DNA from 2 places in the Mesorhizobium sp. FG116 genome. Region 1 is predicted to be linked to the other one. Evidence: predicted binding sites of a transcription regulator. Region 1 holds the regulator's gene; the other holds the start of a gene.
The links. The regulator PhoB, encoded in region 1, activates phosphate uptake and scavenging genes when phosphate is short. The targets are predictions, from matches to a motif close to TGTCATNNANCTGTCAT.

Region 1 (10,490 bases):
GCGCCAGTTGAGAACAAGCACCCGCGCCCGATCGAGCCGTTCCGTCTTCCAATCCACCTTGAGTGCCCCGACCGCGCTGCCGGCCTCGCCATATTTCAGCGCATTGGTCGCCAGTTCGTGGAAGGTCAGGCCAAGCGCCTGCGTCGCCGTCTCGTCAAGCAGCACTTGGGGACCCGAAAGCAGATCTTCCGGAAGGTCCTTGCCGAACACTTGACCCAGCTCGATGCGCAGCAGGTCGCCGAGATCGGCTTTCTGCCAGCGCGAACGCGTCAGCATGTCCTGCGATGCGGCCATCGCCTGAAGCCTTGCTGCAAACGAATCGGAAAACTCCTTGACGTCGGTCGCGCCCGAAGCCGTCTGGCGTGCAATCGCCAGCACGCGCGTGATCAGGTTCTTGATGCGATGCTTCATCTCCTGAAGCATCAGGTCCTTTTCGAGCAGGCTTTTCTCAGTCGTCTCGTGAAGCTGCGCCACCGCGTCGTAAGCCCGTTCCTGGTAGCGAGCCACCAGTGCGATTGCTCCCGCCAGCAACAATCCGAACAGGCCGAGCATGATCGGAATGGCCCGCGATGAAGGCGGCGAAAACGCGCTTGTCGGGCGGAACTCCAGAACCCACTGGCGGCCCGCCACCGTTATCTTGCGGCTATCGACAAGCTGGTTTCCGATGCCTTCGACCGGAGGGGTCTCGGAGCGGAACAACAGGTTGTCGGAATTTGCCGCCTGGTCGTAGATTTCGACATTGACCGGCAACAGCGGCATCCGCCGCAACGCCACCCTGAACAGGTCGCCGGCCCGGAACGCCGCATAGAGGAACCCCGCAGTCGAAGACGTTGCCGCATCGACGGCATCGGGCGCAGTGTCGACATTGAGCCGCACGAACACCAGGAAGCCGGGGAAGGTTTGTTCCGCGCCCGTCTGCTGGCCCAGAAGAACGCGTCCGCTTGCATGTTGCTCGTCGTCCGCCATGGCAGCTTCGATTGCCGCGCGGCGCGCGTCTTCGGTGAACATGTCGTAGCCAACGCTGGAAAGATTGCTGTCTTCCAAGGGCTCGAACAACACGATTGGCGTGCGCCATTGCTGCGTCGTCGCCGGATAGATGGCGCGATCTATGCCGTACTCCTGCTTGATTGCACGTTCGGCGACTGCCTCGTCTCCCGTGCGGACCAGCTTCAAGAAGCCGATGCCGCGCAAGCCGGCAAAATTCCCGTCAACATCGAGCGCGTCGAAATAGGCCCTGAACTCGTTGCGCGTGACCTGACCATTGCGCGCATCGAACAGCGCCTGTGTGGAGCGTAGCAGCGAAAGGTGCAGGTCGATGCGGCTTTCGATGCGATTGACCGCGTCGTCTACCGTCGCCTGGAACTTGATGCGGGAGGCTTCCTGGGTGGCGAAATAGGCAAAGCCCGCCATAATCAGGCTGATCAGCGCCACGGCCAGAAACGTCAGAATCGGGAAAAGTTTCTTCAACAGATGATGCGATCCGTGGCTAGCCCCCTGCACTTCTTAGCAAGTCCACGCGTCAACACAAGGCGCGGCTTGGCCGCGTCTTCGCATTGGAAATGAATGCGGGAGATGAATGGGCCGGCGGTGCCGGCCCTTCACTCTTGAATCGCCCTTCAGCCCGGCAGTCAGGCCGCGATCTTCAGCGCCCCCGGCCCGGGTATGGCTCCGGCCGGACATTTGCCGAGGATGATCATGCCAAGCACCTCGTCCTTGGTCACATCTGTCGTCTTGGCGGTGCCGACCACCTGGCCGTTCTTCATCACGCACACCCTGTCGGCAAGATCGAAGACATCGTGGATGTCATGGCTGATCAGGAAGATGCCGATGCCGTCGGCCTTGAGTTGCTTGACCAGTTCGCCCACCTGCGCCGTCTCCTGCGGACCAAGGGCGGCCGTCGGCTCGTCCATGATCAGGATGCGCGCGTTGAACAGGATGGCGCGCGCGATCGCCACAGATTGCCGTTGGCCGCCGGAGAGTTTGATCACCGGCTCCTTGAAACGCTGGAAGCGCGGATTGAGCCGGCCCATCACCTTACGGGCCTCCGCTTCCATCGCCACGTCGTCCAGCGTGTTCCAGCGCGTCATCAGTTCGCGCCCGAGGAAAAGATTAGCGGCGGCATCGACATTATCGGCCAGCGCCAGCGTCTGGTAGATCGTCTCGATGCCGTATTTCTTGGCGTCGCGCGGGTTTGAGATCGAGGCCTCCTCGCCATTGACCAGTATCTGGCCCGCGTCGCGCTTGTAAGCGCCCGACAGGATCTTGATCAGCGTCGATTTGCCGGCACCGTTGTGGCCGAGCAGGGCCACGACCTCGCCCGGATAGAGGTCGACCGAGGCGTCGTCGACGGCACGGATGCCGCCGAAAGCGATGGAGATGTTGCGCAGGTCGACCAGCGGAGTTGCGTTGGCAGCTTGAGCTGTAGCCATGGTCAATTCCTCCCTAAACCCGCTTGCGATAGACGGTGTCGAGCCACACCGCGACGACCAGCACCGCACCGACGACGATGCTCTGCAATGGTGAATCGACGCCGAGCAGCACCATGCCGGACTGCAGCGACTGCATCAAAAGCGCGCCCAGCATCGCGCCGACAACGGTGCCCGCGCCGCCGGCAAGCGACGTGCCGCCAATGACCGCCGCCGCGATGACCAGAAGTTCGTCCAGCGTGCCGAGCGCATTGGTGGAAGCGTTGAGGCGAGCTGATGAGATCGCCGCGCTGATCGCCACCAGCGCGCCCATGATCATGAACACCTTCATCGTCACCCAGCGGGTGTTGATGCCGGCAAGGTTAGCCGCCTCAGGGTTACCGCCGATGGCGAAGACGTAGCGCCCGAAGCGCGTCCTGTTTGTGACAAACGTCATGACGATGCCGACCGCCACCGCCATCAAAACGGGAATGGCGATACCGTGAGCGATGAACAACCCGCCTTCGGGAATGGTTATGCCGTTCGCTTCCGCATAGCGCTTCACGATGCCGACCGGCCACGGATAGGAATTGGCGACCTGTATGGCGCCCAGGATGACAGCGCAGGCAACGGCGCCGAGAAATACCTCGGCCCATACCGGCCGCAGCGGGAAGCGGAAACGCTTGCGCTGTGTGCGCCCATTGAGCAGCATGAAGATGACCGCCAGACAGGCGACAATGCCGATGATCCAGCTCCACGTCGCGCCGATGGAACCGTTTGGACCGCCGCCCATGAGCTGGAACGTTGCATCGAGCGGCGCGACCGTCTGGCCGCTGGTCACCCACCATGCCGCGCCGCGCCAGACCAAAAGGCCGCCGAGCGTGACGATAAAGGACGGCACTTCCAGATAGGCGATGATGAAGCCCTGGAACGCCCCGATCAGCAGGCCGAAGGCTACGCCGCAGGCAAGCGCGATGATCCAAATCCACGGGTCGCCGGCTGGAAAGCCCACTACACGAATGAGTATCTGGGCTTGCAGCACGCCCATGATCATGCCGATGACGCCTTCAAGCGAACCCACCGACAGGTCGATGTTGCGCATGACGATGACCAGCACCATGCCGGTCGCCATGATCGCGACCGACGAGGTCTGGACCGAGAGGTTCCACAGGTTGCGCGGTGTCAGGAACAGCCCGCCGGACAGGAAGTGCAGCACGATCCAGATCAGGATCAGCGCCGCGACCATGCCCAGCATGCGGGTGTCGAGTTCTGTCGCTTTCAGGAAGCGGGCGACGGGGCCGAGTTCGGCCTCGCGCGCCCGGTCGACCGTCGTTGCAGAGGTCGCGTCACTCATGATTTCCTCCCACCGGCTTGCTGATGTCTGCAGACAAGCATCCAACCAATCGGCGTGTTGCCCATCTGGCCGTCTTGCATCGGATCGATATTCGCTGCGTCCAGTTCGGTCCGACGCATCGGCGCAGCAAGCTCATGCTATTGTCTTTCCGGCGTCGCCGGAAGCGGAAAGCGCGTTGAAAGATGTGGCCTCATCGCGTGCCCTCGCCGTCAATTGCGGCGTTCCGTAGTGAACTGGGCAATTGCACCTGCGGCTTTTGAAAACGCCGCGGCTTTTGGGCCGCGGCGCATCGTGTTTGCCGTCAGGCGAACTTAGTTGCAGGCCGCAACCGCACCAGCGGCGACGCCGGCGCAAACCGCATCCTTGGAAATCCAGCCGGCGTCGATGACGACGTTGAGATTGTCCTTGGTGATCGCGATCGGGGTCAGGAACACCGACTTGACGGTGTTGCCGCCAGGCGTGGTGAAGTCCTGCACATTGGCGATGTCGGTCATGGCCTTGCCGTCGGCAAGCTGCGAAGCGATCTCGGCGGCGTTCTTGCCGAGCTCACGTGCATCCTTCCACACCGAAACGGTCTGGGTGCCCAGCGCCACGCGATTCAGGGCGGCATGGTCGCCGTCCTGGCCCGAGACCGGAACGCTGCCTGCAAGACCCTGCGCCGTCAGAGCTGCGACAACGCCGCCGGCGGTGCCGTCATTGGCCGCCACAACCGCATCGACCTTGTTGTCGTTGGCGGTCAGGAACTGCTCCATGTTCTTCTGGGCGTTGGCCGGCAGCCAGCCATCGGTATAGGCCTCGCCGACATTCTTGATCTTGCCGCTGTCGATGGCTTCCTTGAGCACTTCCATCGAACCTGCGAACAGGAAGTCGGCGTTCGGATCGGCACCCGAGCCCTTGATGAAGACGTAGTTGCCTTCCGGCTTCACCTTGAACACTTCGCGGGCCTGCATGCGGCCGACTTCCTTGTTGTCGAAGGTGAGGTAGAAGACGTCCTTGTTCTCGATCAGGCGGTCATAGCCGACGACCGGAATGCTCTCGTCCAGCGCCTTCTGCACTGCCGGGCCGATGGCCGAAGCGTCCTGCGCCAGAATGATCAGCGCATTGGCGCCCTGGCTGATCAGGCTTTCGACGTCGGTAAGCTGCTTGGCCGCGGACGACTGCGCGTCGGCGGAGATGTACTTGTCGCCGGCAGCCTCGATTGCCGCCTTCATGGCAGCCTCGTCGGTCTTCCAACGCTCTTCCTGGAAGTTCGACCAGGAGACGCCGATGACCTTGTCCTTTGCCTCGGCGGTCGCGACAAGCGTCAGCGACATAGCGGCACCCGCCAGGATGGCGGCCGTAAATTTCCTCATGATTTCCTCCCTGCGCCACACAGGCGCGACTAATCTGACCCGATGCTGGTGCGGAAGCTCTTTTTTTCGAGCCTCGAAAAAAGTGTGCCGCAACACCGCATCTCTGTCAACTGGGATTCCGCAGCCGCAAATGATTTTTTTCGGAACTCGAATTAAATAATGACATCCCTTGGAGCTTCTGACACTATCACTGTGCTGTTATGCACGGCGCGCGGCCGGAGGGAGGACAACGCGACATGACGGTTGGAATCCGCCACGACGATTTGCGACGGCGCAACCGCGCCATGGTCATCTCGGCCGTGCGGCGCAATGGCCAGACCTCGCGCACCGAAATCGCCGCGGTCACCGGCCTCAGCCACTCCACCATATCGGCCATCTCGTCCGACCTGATTGCCGAAGGCATTCTGGCCGAGGCCCGCCACGAACAGCTTGCCCTCAAGCGTGGCCGGCCGCAAGTGGCGCTGACGCTTGAGCCGAAGGCTGCCGTGGTGATGACGGTCGTTCTGTCGCTCAATTTCCTCGCCGCCACCTTGCTTGACTATGCCGGCGAAATCGTCGCCGAAGAACAGCATCGGCTCGACACCCGCGCCATGCCGCGCGAACAGCTCATCAGCGAATGCGTGGCAATCGTCCGGCGCAAGCTCGACGATCCAAGGCGCGACGGCCGTCGCGTCCTGCGCATCGTTTTGGCCATACAGGGCATCACCGATGCGCCCGCCCGCGCCATGCTCTGGTCGCCGATCACGCCGCACACCGACATCGCCTTTGCCGACATACTGGAACGCGAGTTCTCCGTGCCCGTCACGGTCGAGAATGACTGCAACATGATGGCGGTGGCGCTGCGCTGGCGCGACCCGGAACGCTACCGCAACGACTTCATCGCCATCCTGTTGTCGCACGGCATCGGCATGGGGCTGGTGCTGAAGGGCGAACTCTTTACCGGCACGCATTCGTCCGGCGGCGAGTTCGGCCACATGATCCACCGTCCGGACGGCGCGCTTTGCCGTTGCGGGCGGCGCGGCTGCATCGAAGCCTATGCCGGCAACTACGCCATCTGGCGCAATGCGCGGCGCATGGACGAGAACGCCGAACCGGTGGACGACATCGGCGAGGCCGACATGCGCGCCTTGGCGGACGCGGCTAGGGATCATGACGGGCCGGAACGGGAAGCCTATCGCAAGGCCGGCGAGGCACTCGGCTTCGGCCTCGGCAGCCTGTTTGCGCTGATTGATCCGGCCCCGGTCGCAATGGTCGGGGCAAGTGCTGCGGCCTTCGACCTCATCGAACCGGCGCTGCGCGAAGCCATCGCCCGCACGGCGGGCGGCCACCACTCGACCTCGATATCCTTCGACACCGAACCGGACGAGCTTGCGCTGCTACGCGGCGGCTGCGCCATGCGCGCGCTGACCTTCGTCGATAACGAGATTTTCGCCGCCGGCAACCCGGCCCAGATGGAACTCGCCGCCGGGCACGAAATGGCGTGAGCGCTCGGCCGACTTTCCTTTAACTGCCCTACTCTTCCTGTATCGCGTAGCCGGAGCCGCGAATGGTCCTGATGACGTCCGGCATGCGGCCGTTGTTGACCGCCTTGCGCAGCCGCCCGACATGCACGTCCACGGTGCGCTCGTCGATATAGATGGTCTCGCCCCAGACATTGTCGAGCAACTGCCCGCGCGAGAACACCCGCCCCGGATGACGCATCATGAATTCGAGCAGGCGGAACTCGGTCGGCCCAAGCTTGATCTCGCTTTTCTTGCGGTAGACTCGGTGCGACTCGCGGTCGAGCACGATGTCGCCGACCTTCAGAACGGAGGACAGCACTTCGGGCTTGGCCCGCCGCAACAGCGCCTTCACCCGCGCCATGAATTCGGGCGTCGAGAACGGCTTGACCAGATAGTCGTCGGCACCCGTGGAAAGCCCGCGCACGCGGTCGCTCTCCTCACCGCGCGCCGTCAGCATGATGATCGGCAAGCGCTCGGTCTCCGGGCGCATGCGCAGGCGGCGGCACAATTCGATACCGGAAACCGCAGGCACCATCCAGTCGAGCACCAGAAGGTCGGGCACATTCTCCTGAAGCCTGATCTCGGCTTCGTCGCCGCGCGGGATCACTTCGACCTGATAGCCTTCCGATTCCAGATTGTAGCGAAGCAGGACGCCCAGCGGCTCCTCGTCTTCGACCACCATGATGCGCGGTGCAATCATCTTGTTCGTCTTCCCGTCTTGCGCGTCAGGCGGCGGACATTGCCGTCTCGTCCTGCTTAGGACGATGCACCGGCAACTGCTCGCCGGTCAGCACATAGTAGGCGTTTTCCGCGATATTGGTCACATGATCGCCGATGCGCTCAAGGTTCTTGGCGCAAAACAACAGATGCGTGCAGGGCGTGATGTTGCGCGGGTCCTCCATCATGTAGGTGAGAAGTTCGCGAAACACCGACGTATACTTGACATCGATGCGTTCGTCCTCGTCGCGCAGCTTCACCAGCCCTGCGGCGTCGCGGGCCGCGTGGCGCTCGATGACGCCCTGCACCTGGTCAAGCACAAGTCCTGCCATGGTCTCGATGGAATGGGCGAGTTCGCGCGGCGCGGCCGATTGCCCGACCGCGCTGACGCGCTTGGCGATGTTCTTGGCCAGATCTCCGATCCTTTCCAGGTCGCCTGCCATACGGATGGCGCCGACCACCGCGCGCAGGTCCTGCGCCATCGGCTGGCGCTTGGCGATCAGCGTGATCGCGCGGTCGTCCAGTTCGCGCTGGCGCGTGTCCATCACCGCGTCCTCGGAGACAACGCGCTGGGCCAGCGCATTGTCGGAGGTGAGCAGCGCGCGCGTCGCCCCGCTCACCATCGAGCCGGCAAGATCGCCCATGTCGCGAACCAGTCTGCTGACCTCGTTGAGGTCTTCGTCAAATGACGCAACGGTGTGCTCACCCATGATGCTGTCCTCAAATCTCTTGGCGTTTCGCAGATAACGGCTCAGCCGAAGCGGCCGGTGATATAGTCCTGCGTGCGCTTGTCGTCGGGGTTGGTGAACATCTTCTCGGTCGCGCCCTCCTCGACCAGATAGCCGAGATGGAACATCGCCGTGCGCTGCGACACGCGCGCCGCCTGCTGCATGGAGTGGGTCACGATGACGATGGTGTAGTTCTGGCGCAGTTCGTCGATCAGTTCTTCCACCCTCGCGGTGGCGATCGGGTCGAGCGCCGAGCAAGGCTCGTCCATCAGGATCACTTCGGGCGACACCGCAATGGCGCGCGCGATGCACAGGCGCTGCTGCTGACCGCCGGAAAGCCCGGTGCCCGGCTCATGCAGGCGGTCCTTGACCTCGTTGAACAGGCCGGCGCGCTTCAGGCTCGTTTCGACGATGCCGTCGAGATCGGTCTTGTTGCGGGCAAGGCCGTGGATGCGCGGGCCATAGGCCACGTTTTCGTAGATCGATTTCGGGAACGGATTTGGCTTCTGGAACACCATGCCGACGCGGGCGCGCAATTCCACCACGTCGATCGCCTTGTCGTAGACATCCTCGCCGTCGAGCGTGATCTTGCCGACCACGCGGGCGCTGTCGATGGTGTCGTTCATGCGGTTGAGGCAACGCAGGAAGGTGGATTTGCCGCAACCAGACGGCCCGATAAGCGCCGTCACCTGGTTCTGCCGCACCAGAAGATCGACGTCGAACAGCGCCTGCTTGTCGCCGTAGAACACGCCGACCTTGTCGCCGCGCATCTTGATCGCTTCGTTGGATTGGCTGCTCATCTTGGCGTCCACCGCGCTTTCAAGGGTTTTTTCGGTCATGATATTCATTGTTCGCCCCTTTGCTACCAGCGCCGCTCGAAACGCCGGCGCAGCACGATTGCCGTGATGTTCATGGCCATCAGGAAAATGAGAAGGATGATGATTGCGCCCGACATGCGCTCGACGAAGGCGCGTTCGGCTTCGTTCGCCCACATGTAGATCTGCACCGGCAGCGCCGTCGCCGGGTCGAATGGCGTCGCCGGATAGTCGGCCACGAAGGCCACCATGCCGATCAGGAGCAGCGGTGCGGTTTCACCTAGCGCGCGCGCCAGCCCGATGATGGTGCCGGTCAGGATGCCGGGTGCGGCCAGCGGCAGGATGTGGTGGAACACCATCTGCATGCGCGAAGCGCCGAGGCCGAGAGCCGCGGCACGGATCGAAGGCGGTACGGCGGCAAGCGCCGCGCGCGTCGCAATGATGATTGTCGGCAGCGTCATCAGCGTCAGCACCAGGCCGCCGACGATGGAAGCCGAGCGCGGCATGCCGAGGAAGTTCACGAACACCGCAAGGCCGAGCAGGCCGAACACGATCGACGGCACGGCCGCCAGGTTGTTGATGTTGACCTCGATCAGGTCGGTGAAGCGGTTCTTCTTGGCGAATTCTTCGAGGTAGATCGACGCGGCAACGCCAATCGGCAGCGCCAGCAGAAGCACGATCGCCATCATGTAGAACGAGCCGATGATGGCAACGCCCATGCCGGACGTTTCCGGCCTGCTGGAAGCCCCGAAGGCAAACAGGCCGGTGTTGAAATGTTCGGCCATGACGCCTTCGGCCTTGAGTTGGTTCATCCACGCGACCTGCTGGTCCGAGACCTTGCGCCGCGCCTGGTCGACGCTGAGGTCGATCTGGCCCTTGAAGGCGGAGTCCAGGTTGGCCGAGGCAAGCACCTCAACGTCGCGCGTGGTGCCGATCACCGAAGGATCGGCGGCCACGATGTCGCGCAACTGCACCCGCGCGCCGTCGGAAAGGAAGCCCTTAAGCTTGCGCACCGCAGCCTTGTCGTCCGGATTGATGCCAAGCTTGGCAACCAGCGCATTCTCGGCAAGCTTCGGATAGTTCGCCTTGATCAGCACGTTCGGATCGGTGGCGCGCTCGCCCTGCGGATCGATGACCTTTTCGTCGAAGCTGATCGGCAAGGTCACTGTCGTCTGCCAGAACGCGGTGTGGCCCTTCTGCACAATCGAAGCCAGCATGATCGCGAGGAAGATCAGGCCAACCGAAATCGCCAGAACGCCGTAGATGCGGAACCGGCGCTCGGCGCGGTAGCGCGCTTTCAGCCCGATGTCGCGCCGCGCGGGCGCTGTCGCCACCGGCATCGTATCGAAGGAAACGTCGGTCATTCGTATTGCTCCCGGTATTTCCGCACGATGGCGAGCGCCACGATGTTCATGATCAGCGTCAGCCCGAACAGCGTGATGCCGAGCGCAAAGGCGACCAGCGTCTGCGGCGAGTTGAACTCGAGGTCGCCGGTCAACTGGTTGACGATCTTGACGGTAATCGTGGTCATCGCCTCGAATGGATTGAGCGTCAGGTTGGCGGCGACGCCCGCGGCCAGAACCACGATCATGGTTTCGCCGATGGCGCGCGAGGCGG
Region 2 (10,490 bases), on a different contig from region 1:
GTTCCTTTAGCCGCATTTGTGCAACATCAGACGATTCCTTCTGACTGCAAAATGCTCTAGCCTTCCAGTTCCTCGCGCAGCATTTCCAGCTCCAGCCATTCCTCCTCAAGGGCGGTAAGCGTGGCACGCTCCTTGTCGAGTGCGGCGATGGTCTTCTGGAAGCCCTTGGGGTCGCGTTCATAGAAGGCTGGATCGGCAATATTGTTTTCAAGTGTCGCGATCGATGACGAAACGGCCGCCATCTTCGTTGGCAGGTTCTCCAGCGCGAATTTCTGCTTGAACGATAGTTTGGTAGCAGGTGACTTGACTGTCGCCGGTGGGATTTTCTCGCCAGGGGGCGCGTCTTCGACGGCAGTGCGTGCGCGTAGTTTTCGGTCATCAAGCCTTGTGCCGCCCCGCTGCGCCAGCATGTCGGAATAGCCGCCGGCATATTCGATCCAGCGGCCGTTGCCTTCAGGGGCGATGGTGCTCGTTACTGTGCGGTCGAGGAAGTCGCGGTCGTGGCTGACCAGAATGACCGTGCCGGCGAAACCGGCGACCAGTTCCTGCAGCAACTCCAGTGTTTCCATGTCAAGGTCGTTGGTCGGTTCGTCGAGTACCAGCAGATTGGCCGGGCGGGCGAGAACGCGCGCCAACAGCAGCCTTGCCCGCTCCCCGCCGGAGAGTTCACGCACGGGAGTACGCGCCTGCTCCGGCTTGAAGAGAAAGTCTTTCATGTAGGAAACGACGTGGCGCTGTTCGCCGTTGATGACGAGGTTCTCGCCGCGACCGTCGGTCAGATAGTGGGTCAGCGTCTCATTCGGCTCGACCGCCTCGCGCTTCTGGTCAAGCGTGGCGATCTCGAGATTGACGCCGAGGCGGATGGTGCCGGTATCCGGTGCGAGTTCCCCGGTCAGCATTTTCAATAGCGTCGTCTTGCCCGCACCGTTGGGGCCGACGAGGCCGATGCGATCGCCTCTCTGGATACGGGTGGAGAAATCCTTGACGATGATGAGGTCGCCGAAGCTCTTGCCGATTCCCTTGGCTTCGACGACCAGCTTGCCGGATTCGGCCGCGTCGCTTGCCACCATGGTCGCGGTGCCCTCGGCACCCTTGTGGCCGCGAAAGCGCTGCCGCATGGTCTGGAGTTCGCCCAGCCTGCGCATGTTGCGCTTGCGGCGTGCGGTGACGCCGTAGCGCAGCCAATGCTCCTCGCGAACGATCTGGCGGCCAAGCTTGTGCTGCTCGCGCTCTTCTTCCTCCAGAACCTTGTCGCGCCATTCCTCGAAATGGCCAAAGCCCCTGTCCAGCCGGCGGGTCTGGCCGCGATCCAGCCAGACGGTGGCGCGGGAAACGCGTTCGAGGAAGCGGCGGTCGTGCGAGATGACGATCAAGGCCGAAGATGTGCGGGCAAGCTCGTCTTCCAGCCATTCGATGACTTGCAGGTCGAGGTGGTTGGTCGGTTCGTCGAGCAGGAGGATGTCGGGTTCCGGGGCCATGACGCGGGCAAGAGCCGCGCGGCGGGCTTCTCCGCCCGAAAGCTCGTCGGGTCTTTCGTCTCCGCTCAACCCAAGATGCTCCATCAGGTAGGTAGCGCGATGTGGATCGTCGGCGGGAGCAAGGCCCGCCTCGACATAGGCGCGCACGCTGGCGAAACCGTCCATATCCGGCACCTGGGGCAAGTAGCGGATCGTTGCCGAAGGCTGGCGGAATACTTCGCCGTCCTGCGCTTCGATCAGCCCGGCTGCGATCTTCAAGAGCGTGGACTTGCCGGAGCCGTTGCGGCCGACCAGGGCTATCTTGTCGCCTGCGGTGACGGTCAGCTCTGCCCCGTCGAGCAACGGCGTGCCGCCAAAGGTCAGCTTAATGCCAGTGAGATTGAGGAGCGGCGGGGCCATGTCAGGTTCCGGAAATCGGGAAAGGATGGGCAACGAGCAGTGCCCGACCGCTGGCGAGTTCGATACGCAATTTTCCGGCGACCACGTTGGAGATCGTAAGCGACGAGCCGAACGGCACCTTGACGTTCCGGAGCGGCCAGCTGGCGCCTTCGACCGTCAGCCCGTCCAGATCGGAAAAGCCGAGGATCGAGAACATGGTGCCTTCGGCATAGTCGAAATGCATCGACCGGTTGAGCAGTGGCACACCTTCCTGTGCGCCGCTGGTCAACAAGACCGAGACGCCGCCTTGCGCGAGGCGCACAGCCAGCGCCAAGTGCAGGAATGCATGGTCGGCACGCAGTCCGCCGAAGGCACCGGCAAGGATCAACTCGCTGGCACCTTTCTCTCTCGCAATGTCGATTGCCAACTCACCGTCGGTCTTGTCTTTTTCAGCGGGAAACTTCTGCTTCGGCACTGACCGCAGACGGTGCGGAAGGTCGTCAGGCACCGAATCGAAATCCCCGACCCAAAGCTCCGGCGTCAGTTCGAGCAACTCGGCATGCCGGATACCCGAATCGGCGGCGATGACGCGCGTTCCCGCGACCTGATCATCGAGCACTGGAGTTCGGACGAGGTCGCCGCCCAGCAGGATGGTGAATTTGCTCATGGGCGAGGCCCTTAGCAGCCCCCATTGCAGAACGGAAGTCCGACGCCGGCAAGCTCACTCTTGCAAGGCCGATCTTCCGGGACTATGTGTCGAAACGCTCTAACGGGGTGCCGGACGCGTCATGCGGACCGGCTGAGAGGCAAATGCCAACCCGCTGAACCTGATCCGGTTTGTACCGGCGGAGGGATTAGATGCTTTCGGGAACTCCCGGCGCCTCAATTCCCTTGTTTGTTTGAATGAAGGAGGCGCCGATGCGCACAGTGCTTTTATCTTTTCTCACAGCCACCACGCTTGGCCTGATTGTTCCTGCTTCGGCCAAGGACAAGCTGACGGTATACACCTATGAAAGCTTCACCGCGGAATGGGGCCCCGGCCCGCAGGTGAAGAAGAATTTCGAAGCCGAATGCGGCTGCGAAATTGATTTCGTTTCGGTCGCCGATGGCGTTGCTCTTCTCAACCGCGTCAAGCTGGAGGGGGCAGCGACCAAGGCCGACGTGGTTCTTGGACTCGACACCAATCTCACTGCCGAGGCCAAGGCCACGGGGTTGTTTGCGCCGCATGGCGTCGCTGGCGAAACCAACGTACCTGGCGGCTGGAGCGACGATACCTTTGTGCCTTACGACTATGGCTATTTCGCTGTCATCTACGACACCGAAAAACTGAAGACCCCGCCGAAGAGCTTGAAGGAACTGGTGGAAGGCGATCCCGAGCAGAAGATCGCCATTCAGGATCCACGCACATCGACGCCCGGCCTGGGCCTGCTTTTGTGGGTCAAGTCGGTCTATGGCGACAAGGCGGGCGAGGCTTGGGCCAAGCTCAAGGGCCGCGTGCTGACGGTGACGCCGGGCTGGAGCGAAGCCTATGGCCTGTTCACCAAGGGTGAAGCGCCGATGGTGCTGTCCTACACCACTTCGCCCGCTTACCACATGGTCGCCGAAAGCAGTGAACGCTATCAGGCGGCGGCGTTCGATGAGGGTCACTATCTGCAGATCGAGGTCGCCGGTATCACGACCAGCGGTGCCAAGAATCTGCTGTCGGAAAAGTTCATGGCCTTCATGACAGGCCCCGGTTTCCAGGACGTCATTCCCGAGACGAACTGGATGTTCCCGGCGGGCAAGACCGACAAGCCGCTCAACCCGGCTTTCGACAGACTGGTGAAGCCAACCAAGACCTTGCTTTTCAGCCCCGAAGAAGTGGCCCAGAACCGCAAGGCTTGGGTCGATGAGTGGCTTGGCGTGATGAGCAAATAGGGTTGGCAATCCTGCGCGAACACCTCTCCTCGCAAGCCGGGGAGAGGTGTTTCAGGACACTGGATATTCGGTACCGATGCGCCTGACCCGTAGATCAGACCCTCGCATAGCGGCCGGCGTCGTGGCGCTTGCCGCCATCGCGCTGCTCATCGGCGGTGCGTTTGTCGGGCTGGTTGCCGAAGGAGCGCGCGACCTGTCGGGCGCTTATGCAGCCATTGACGGCTACCTCTTGCGTGTTGCGCGTTTCACGCTGTGGCAAGCGATCCTGTCAACTTTGCTTTCCGTGTTGCCGGCGCTGTTTGTTGCCCGCGCATTGGCGCGACATCCACGCTTTTTCGGCCGCGACCTGGTCCTGCAGCTTTTCGCGGTGCCGCTGGCGTTGCCGGCAATCGTTGCCGCGCTTGGCCTTCTGGCGCTTTACGGGCGCGCCGGCTTTTTCGCCGATTTCCTCGGTGGTCTGGGCGGTGGCATATGGCCCGGCATCTATGGCCTGTCGGGAATTCTCGTGGCGCATGTGTTCTTCAATCTGCCCCTTGCGACACGGCTTTTTCTGGAAGCTTTGCAGACCGTACCCGCCGATCAATGGCGGCTGGCAAGCCAACTCGGCATGAGCGCGCGCCCTGCTTTTCGGCTGATCGAATGGCCGGTGCTGCGGCAGGCGTTGCCTGGTATCGCCGGGCTTGTCTTCATGCTCTGCATCACCTCTTTCACCATAGTTCTGACGCTTGGGGGAGGGCCACGGGCGACCACGCTCGAAGTGGCCATCTACCAGGCGCTGCGTTTCGATTTCGATCCCATCCGCGCCGTGGCGCTGACCCTGCTACAGATCGCATTGACGCTTGCCGTCGTGCTTGTGCTTACCCGTCTTGGCGCAAACACCGTTGGCGATGCAAACCTGTCAGTCACGCCCCGCCGCTATCTTTCGGTCACAAAAGGCGAGGCAGCCTTCAATGCAGTACTGATTGCGCTTTCTCTCTTGTTTGTCGCCGGGCCGATGGCGGCGACGGTTGCGGCAGGTGTTGAGGCCGATCTTTGGCGACTGGTCACGGAAAGTGCGGTGCGCAGCGCAGCGCTGACCAGTCTTGTGCTTGCCTTCATGTCTGCCGTTCTGTCTGCAGCATTGTCGCTTGCCTTGATCATGGCGCGCCGCGCATTGGCGGCGAAGCGTGTAGGGCAAGGCAATACGATACTTGAATACGCAACCGACACCGGTGCAGGTTTCGTGCTGGTCGTCCCGCCGATCGTCACAGGTGCGGGCTGGTTTATCCTGTTGCGCCATGCTGGAGACGTTTTCGCATTGGCGCCGGTGATGGTCGTGACCGTGAACGCGGTGATGGCGATGCCGTTTGCGATCCGCGCGCTGCGTCCTGCCTATGATGCCGCCAGCGAACGCCACGAGCGGTTATGCGCGTTGCTTGGCATTTCCGGCTGGAACCGCCTGAGGCTGATCGACTGGCCGCCGCTGCGGCGACCTTTGGCGACAGCCTTCGCCTTTGCCATGGCGCTGTCGTTGGGCGACCTTGGCGTGATTGCACTGTTCGGCAGCGACTCCGTGCAGACGCTGCCCTATCTTCTGCTGTCGCGGATGGGCAGTTACCGGACCGAGGACGCGGCCGGTCTGGCGCTGATCCTAGGTGTTGTCTGTCTTGCACTTATGTTTGTTGCAGCTCGTTTCGGAAAGGATGCTTCCGCATGAGTGACGGGAGGCAGCCGGGTGTAGCCGTAAAGTTGGGAGGTGTGGCGTTCAGCTATGGCGAAGCCAACTTCGATTTCGACGTGGCATTTGCGCCGGGAGAGATTTCCGCGGTGATGGGACCAAGCGGGTCGGGTAAGTCAACCTTGCTCAATCTCGTCGCCGGCTTCGAAACTCCTCAAGCCGGCAATGTGATGATCGGCAGTAAGGACGTGACATTGGATGAGCCTGCAAGCCGACCTGTTTCGATGGTGTTTCAAGAAAACAATCTGTTCGCGCACCTTTCGGTTGAAGACAATGTGGGATTGGGATGCTCGCCTTCGCTGAAGCTGAGCCCGTCCGACCGCGATGCAATTGGCGAGGCATTGGCGCGGACCGGGCTTGATGGCAAGCAGCGACGCTTGCCGCGCGAATTGTCCGGCGGCGAACGCCAAAGGGTAGCACTTGCACGGGTGTTAGTGCGCGATCGCCCCGTGTTGTTGCTTGACGAGCCTTTCGCATCGCTTGGACCGGCGTTGCGCGACGACATGCTGGACCTTGTGGCTGATCTGCAGGCCGAGCGACGCATGACGGTGTTGTTCGTGACCCATCAGCCGGAAGACGCCCGGCGGATAGCCAAGAACATGGTTTTTGTCGAAAATGGAACTGTCGCGGCGGTGGGACCAGCCGGGCATTTCTTCAGCAAGGATGGACCGGAGGCGTTCAGGCGCTATATCGGCTTCGAGAGTGAATCACATGATGTTGCCCGGAAGCGGACATAATTTACGGCCAAAGCGGCATCGGCAGTCGGGGCTTGTTCTTGCTATGCAAGGTTGAGTGTGGCTAGGTCCGCGCAAGGATGGTTGGATAGCCCCTGATTTGCCTATTGGAACGGGAAAGGACGCCGATCTGTCGACCGGCCTTCATCATTTCAGCAAATTGACGCTGCCACGCACGCTCGTGCTGGCGAGCGTGGCATTTGTGTTGGCCGCCTGCCAGGCGATTACGCCGCCGGATGTGCAGGAATCGGCATTCCGCCCTTCCGACAAGCCGGTCACGGTCGACAATGTCACCGCCAACAACAAGCTGGCGGAGCTTGCGCGCGCCCAGCATCCGCGCATTCTGGCCACTTACGGCGGGGAGTATTCCGATCCCAAGCTCGAACGCATGGTCGCCAAGGTCATCGGCAGCCTGACCACGGTTTCGGCCAACCCGACGCAGAATTACCGCATCACCATCCTCAACTCGCCGAACGTGAACGCCTTCGCGTTGCCGGGTGGCTATCTCTACATCACTCGCGGCCTGCTTGCGCTGGCCAACGATTCGTCAGAACTTGCGGCTGTCGTTGCGCACGAAATGGGTCACGTCACCGCCAATCATGGGTTGCAACGCCAGCAACTCGAGGCGGAAGAGGGCTTGGCCACCAAGGTGGTTTCCGATGTGCTGGGCGATAGCCCAACCGCTAAAGTGGCGCTGATACGGGGCAAGCTCAGGCTGGCTCAGTTTTCGCGCAATCAGGAACTTGAGGCCGACGCAATCGGCATCAAATCGGTGGGCGAGGCCGGCTATGATCCTTATGCTGCCAGCCGCTTCCTGCAGTCGATGTCCACCTACACCGATTTTCGCTCGGTCAGCGGTGCAACGGATGCCAGCCTCGATTTTCTGGCGACGCATCCAAATACGCCGCAGCGTATAGAACTGGCTCTGCGCCATGCGCGCCAGTTCGGCCCGCCCGGTGTTGGCACCCGCGACAGGGACAGCTTTCTCGCTGGCATAGACGGCCTGCTTTACGGCGACACGCCGGAAGAGGGTTATGTGCGGGGCAACACCTTCCTGCACCCGGGCCTCGGCGTCTCGTTCTCGGTGCCCGACGGCTTCATCATCGACAATTCGGCGACGGCGGTTACCGCCACGGGGCCGGGCGACATGGCGGTGCGCTTCGATGGCGTGTCGGTGGGCAAGGATCGTTCGCTGACGGACTATATCCGTAGCGGTTGGGTTGCAGGCCTCGATGACGCCAGCGTGCGCCAGGAGACCATCAATGGCAACGAGGCGGCCATCGCAAGCGCAAGCGCCGAAGGTTGGCGTTTTGACGTCACCGTGATCCGAGCAGGCGGGCAGGTCTACCGGCTGCTTACCGCAGCACCGGCAGCCAGCACGTCGCTCGACAGCGTTGCCCGGTCTGTCGGCGGCAGCTTCCGTATCCTGTCTCCGGCCGAGAAGGCAGCGCTGAAGCCGCTTCGTATCCGCATCGTTACGGTGAAGCCGGGCCAGACGATGGGAACGCTGTCCGCCCAGATGGTGGGCGTGGACCGCAAGCTGGACCTTTTCAGGGTGCTTAACGCGCTTGCACCTGGAGCCACCGTTTCCGCCGGCGACAAGGTCAAGATCATCACCGACAAATAGCCGGCGGCCCTGCGTTTTCAGGCGATGATGTCGGGAATGATGCGGTCTTCCAGCGACCTTAGCCGGTCCTTCAGGGCAAGCTTCTTTTTCTTCATGCGCTGGATCTGCAAAGGATCGCAGCCGGTTTCGAGCATTGCGTTGATGGCAGCGTCGAAGTCGGCATGATCCTGCTTCAAGCGCGCGAATTCTAGGCGGATATCGGCCTGTTCCTGTTCGGACATTATTTACCGTCTGCACTATTGCGGCGCCCACAGTGCGCCTTGGGTGGGAACCCTGATGGGCGAAAACAATGGCTCGTCGCCACTGACGCCATGCAGTTATCACATTTCAGCCTGTGGTGGAATGCGACGCTCTTATTCCGAAACCGAAATTCGTTCACGGCACTTGTTCCAAAAGTGACGAATGTGAAATTCCCCACATGAGTCCATTCGACATCCGCTTCGGTTGATGGCAGACTGTCATCGTGCCGTCACAGTGTGAACCTGCGGTGGACGTTGCGGCGGCCGCATTCGAGGAAACCATGAAAGGGAGAACCAATCATGTCTCTTGCGTCCCATCTTGACGAATTGCATAGGAAACACGGCGACATCGAGCGTGAGATTGACAATGCCATGCTGCATCCGTCGGTCGACGATCTCGAAATAGCCGCCCTTAAGCGACGCAAGCTGGCCATCAAGGACGAGATTGAGAAACTGAAGAGCCAACCCACCACCCATTAAGGCTGCTTCGAAAATACAATCGCAAATCAGTGGTTCTATTGTCTCGGCGGCTGCATGCCGCCGGGGAACGCTGTTTGGTTGAAGCGATTTAATACTGCAGTTTGGCGAACGACTCCGCTAATGCGGCTTGCCCATCGGACATGTGCGTTTGATCCGGATGCAATCGCCGCATTGACAAGTCGAACGCTCTCCTCCACCTCATGAGATGATTTCGCACGCCCGCCAAAAGGATTTCACATTCTTCACGGCATGGTATGCACGTTTGATGCAGTGGGGCGCCCTGACGTATCCGGCCGGATGCGCGACGTCTCGGGAAGGTTCTAGAGGCGGCCGGCATGACCGGGTATTATTCCTCACCATTTGAGCGCCGTGCTTCGGTCGGCGTCGATGTCGGCGGCGTAATGGTCGGCGGAACCGCACCCGTCGTCGTCCAGTCGATGACCAATACCGATACCGCGGATATCGACCAAACGGTTGCTCAGGTGGCGGCGCTGCACCGCGCCGGCTCCGAGATCGTTCGCATTACCGTCGATCGGGACGAGAGTGCAGCCGCTGTGCCGTTTATCCGCGACCGGCTGGCGCGGCTTGGCGTCAACGTGCCTCTGGTGGGGGATTTCCATTATATCGGGCACAAGCTGCTTGCCGACCATCCGGCCTGCGCCGAGGCGCTGGCGAAGTATCGCATCAATCCCGGCAATGTCGGCTTCAAGGACAAGAAGGACAAGCAGTTCGCCGCAATCGTCGAGATGGCGATCCGTCACGACAAGCCGGTGCGCATCGGCGTCAATTGGGGCTCTCTCGACCAGGAACTTCTGACCAGGCTGATGGACGAGAACCAGTCCAATGGTTCGCGGCTTACCGCGCAAGAAGTGACGCGCGAGGCAATCGTGCAATCGGCGATCTTGTCGGCCGAACTTGCCGAAGAGATCGGGCTCGGCCGCGACAAGATCATCCTGTCGGCCAAGGTCAGCGGCGTACAGGACCTGATTGCCGTCTACACCGAACTTGCGACGCGCTCCAACCATGCCTTGCACCTGGGCCTTACCGAGGCTGGAATGGGCTCGAAAGGGATCGTCGCCTCATCGGCCGCGATGGGCATACTGCTCCAGCAGGGCATTGGCGACACAATCCGCATCTCGCTGACGCCGGAACCAGGCGGCGATCGCACTCGCGAAGTGCAGGTTTCGCAGGAACTCCTGCAAACGATGGGGTTTCGTCAGTTCGTGCCGATCGTGGCGGCCTGCCCCGGTTGCGGACGCACGACATCCACGGTTTTTCAGGAACTGGCGCAGTCGATCCAAGACGATCTGCGCAAAAACATGCCGGTGTGGCGAACCAAGTATCCGGGCGTCGAGCAGCTCAAGGTTGCGGTGATGGGCTGTATCGTCAACGGTCCCGGCGAATCCAAGCACGCAGATATCGGTATTTCCTTGCCGGGTACGGGCGAGATGCCGACTGCGCCGGTATTTATCGACGGCAGGAAGGCCGCAACGTTGCGCGGACCAAACATCGCTTCCGATTTCGAAAAGATGGTTGCCGACTACATCGAACAGCGCTTCGGCGACAGTAGCAGAGCCAAGGCTGCGGAATAGCCGATGCGGGCGCGGGACGCGGCTCGGCTCATTGCAATCCCGATTGTTCTGCTTGTTGCCGGCGGAGCGACTCAAGCTGATCCACCAAAGCCGGCCAAGGAACGGCTTCTCGGCCGCGTATGTGAACTGATCGAGGTTCATGCGGAGCGCGCCGGTTTGCCCAAGGAGTTTTTCGCCCGGCTGATCTGGAAAGAGAGCCGTTTTGATCCTGGTGCCGTCAGTCCGGTCGGTGCCGAGGGCATCGCGCAGTTCATGCCCGGAACGGCCAAGATGCGCGGCCTTGCCGATTCTTTCGATATCGAGCAGGCCATTCCGGCTTCGGCCAGAT

Region 2: the regulator PhoB is predicted to act here: its motif matches at 8,308-8,324, upstream of ACODTY_RS01050 (YdcH family protein).

What each region holds. Positions count from the first base shown of each region.
Region 1 covers NZ_JBMDKS010000009.1:42,190-52,679, reverse strand. The annotation lists gene ACODTY_RS09505 (CHASE domain-containing protein) at 1-1,467, opposite strand, end outside; gene ACODTY_RS09500 (ATP-binding cassette domain-containing protein) at 1,629-2,429, opposite strand; gene ACODTY_RS09495 (sugar ABC transporter permease) at 2,443-3,759, opposite strand; gene xylF (D-xylose ABC transporter substrate-binding protein) at 4,071-5,111, opposite strand; gene ACODTY_RS09485 (ROK family transcriptional regulator) at 5,348-6,595, shown strand; gene phoB (phosphate regulon transcriptional regulator PhoB) at 6,624-7,313, opposite strand; gene phoU (phosphate signaling complex protein PhoU) at 7,339-8,040, opposite strand; gene pstB (phosphate ABC transporter ATP-binding protein PstB) at 8,082-8,906, opposite strand; gene pstA (phosphate ABC transporter permease PstA) at 8,921-10,237, opposite strand; gene pstC (phosphate ABC transporter permease subunit PstC) at 10,234-10,490, opposite strand, start outside.
Region 2 covers NZ_JBMDKS010000001.1:224,925-235,414, forward strand. The annotation lists gene ACODTY_RS01015 (ABC-F family ATP-binding cassette domain-containing protein) at 57-1,877, opposite strand; gene ACODTY_RS01020 (thiamine diphosphokinase) at 1,879-2,523, opposite strand; TPP riboswitch at 2,617-2,727, shown strand; gene thiB (thiamine ABC transporter substrate binding subunit) at 2,775-3,773, shown strand; gene thiP (thiamine/thiamine pyrophosphate ABC transporter permease) at 3,850-5,469, shown strand; gene thiQ (thiamine ABC transporter ATP-binding protein) at 5,466-6,227, shown strand; gene ACODTY_RS01040 (M48 family metalloprotease) at 6,385-7,851, shown strand; gene ACODTY_RS01045 (YdcH family protein) at 7,869-8,072, opposite strand; gene ACODTY_RS01050 (YdcH family protein) at 8,391-8,570, shown strand; gene ispG (flavodoxin-dependent (E)-4-hydroxy-3-methylbut-2-enyl-diphosphate synthase) at 8,906-10,162, shown strand; gene ACODTY_RS01060 (transglycosylase SLT domain-containing protein) at 10,166-10,490, shown strand, end outside.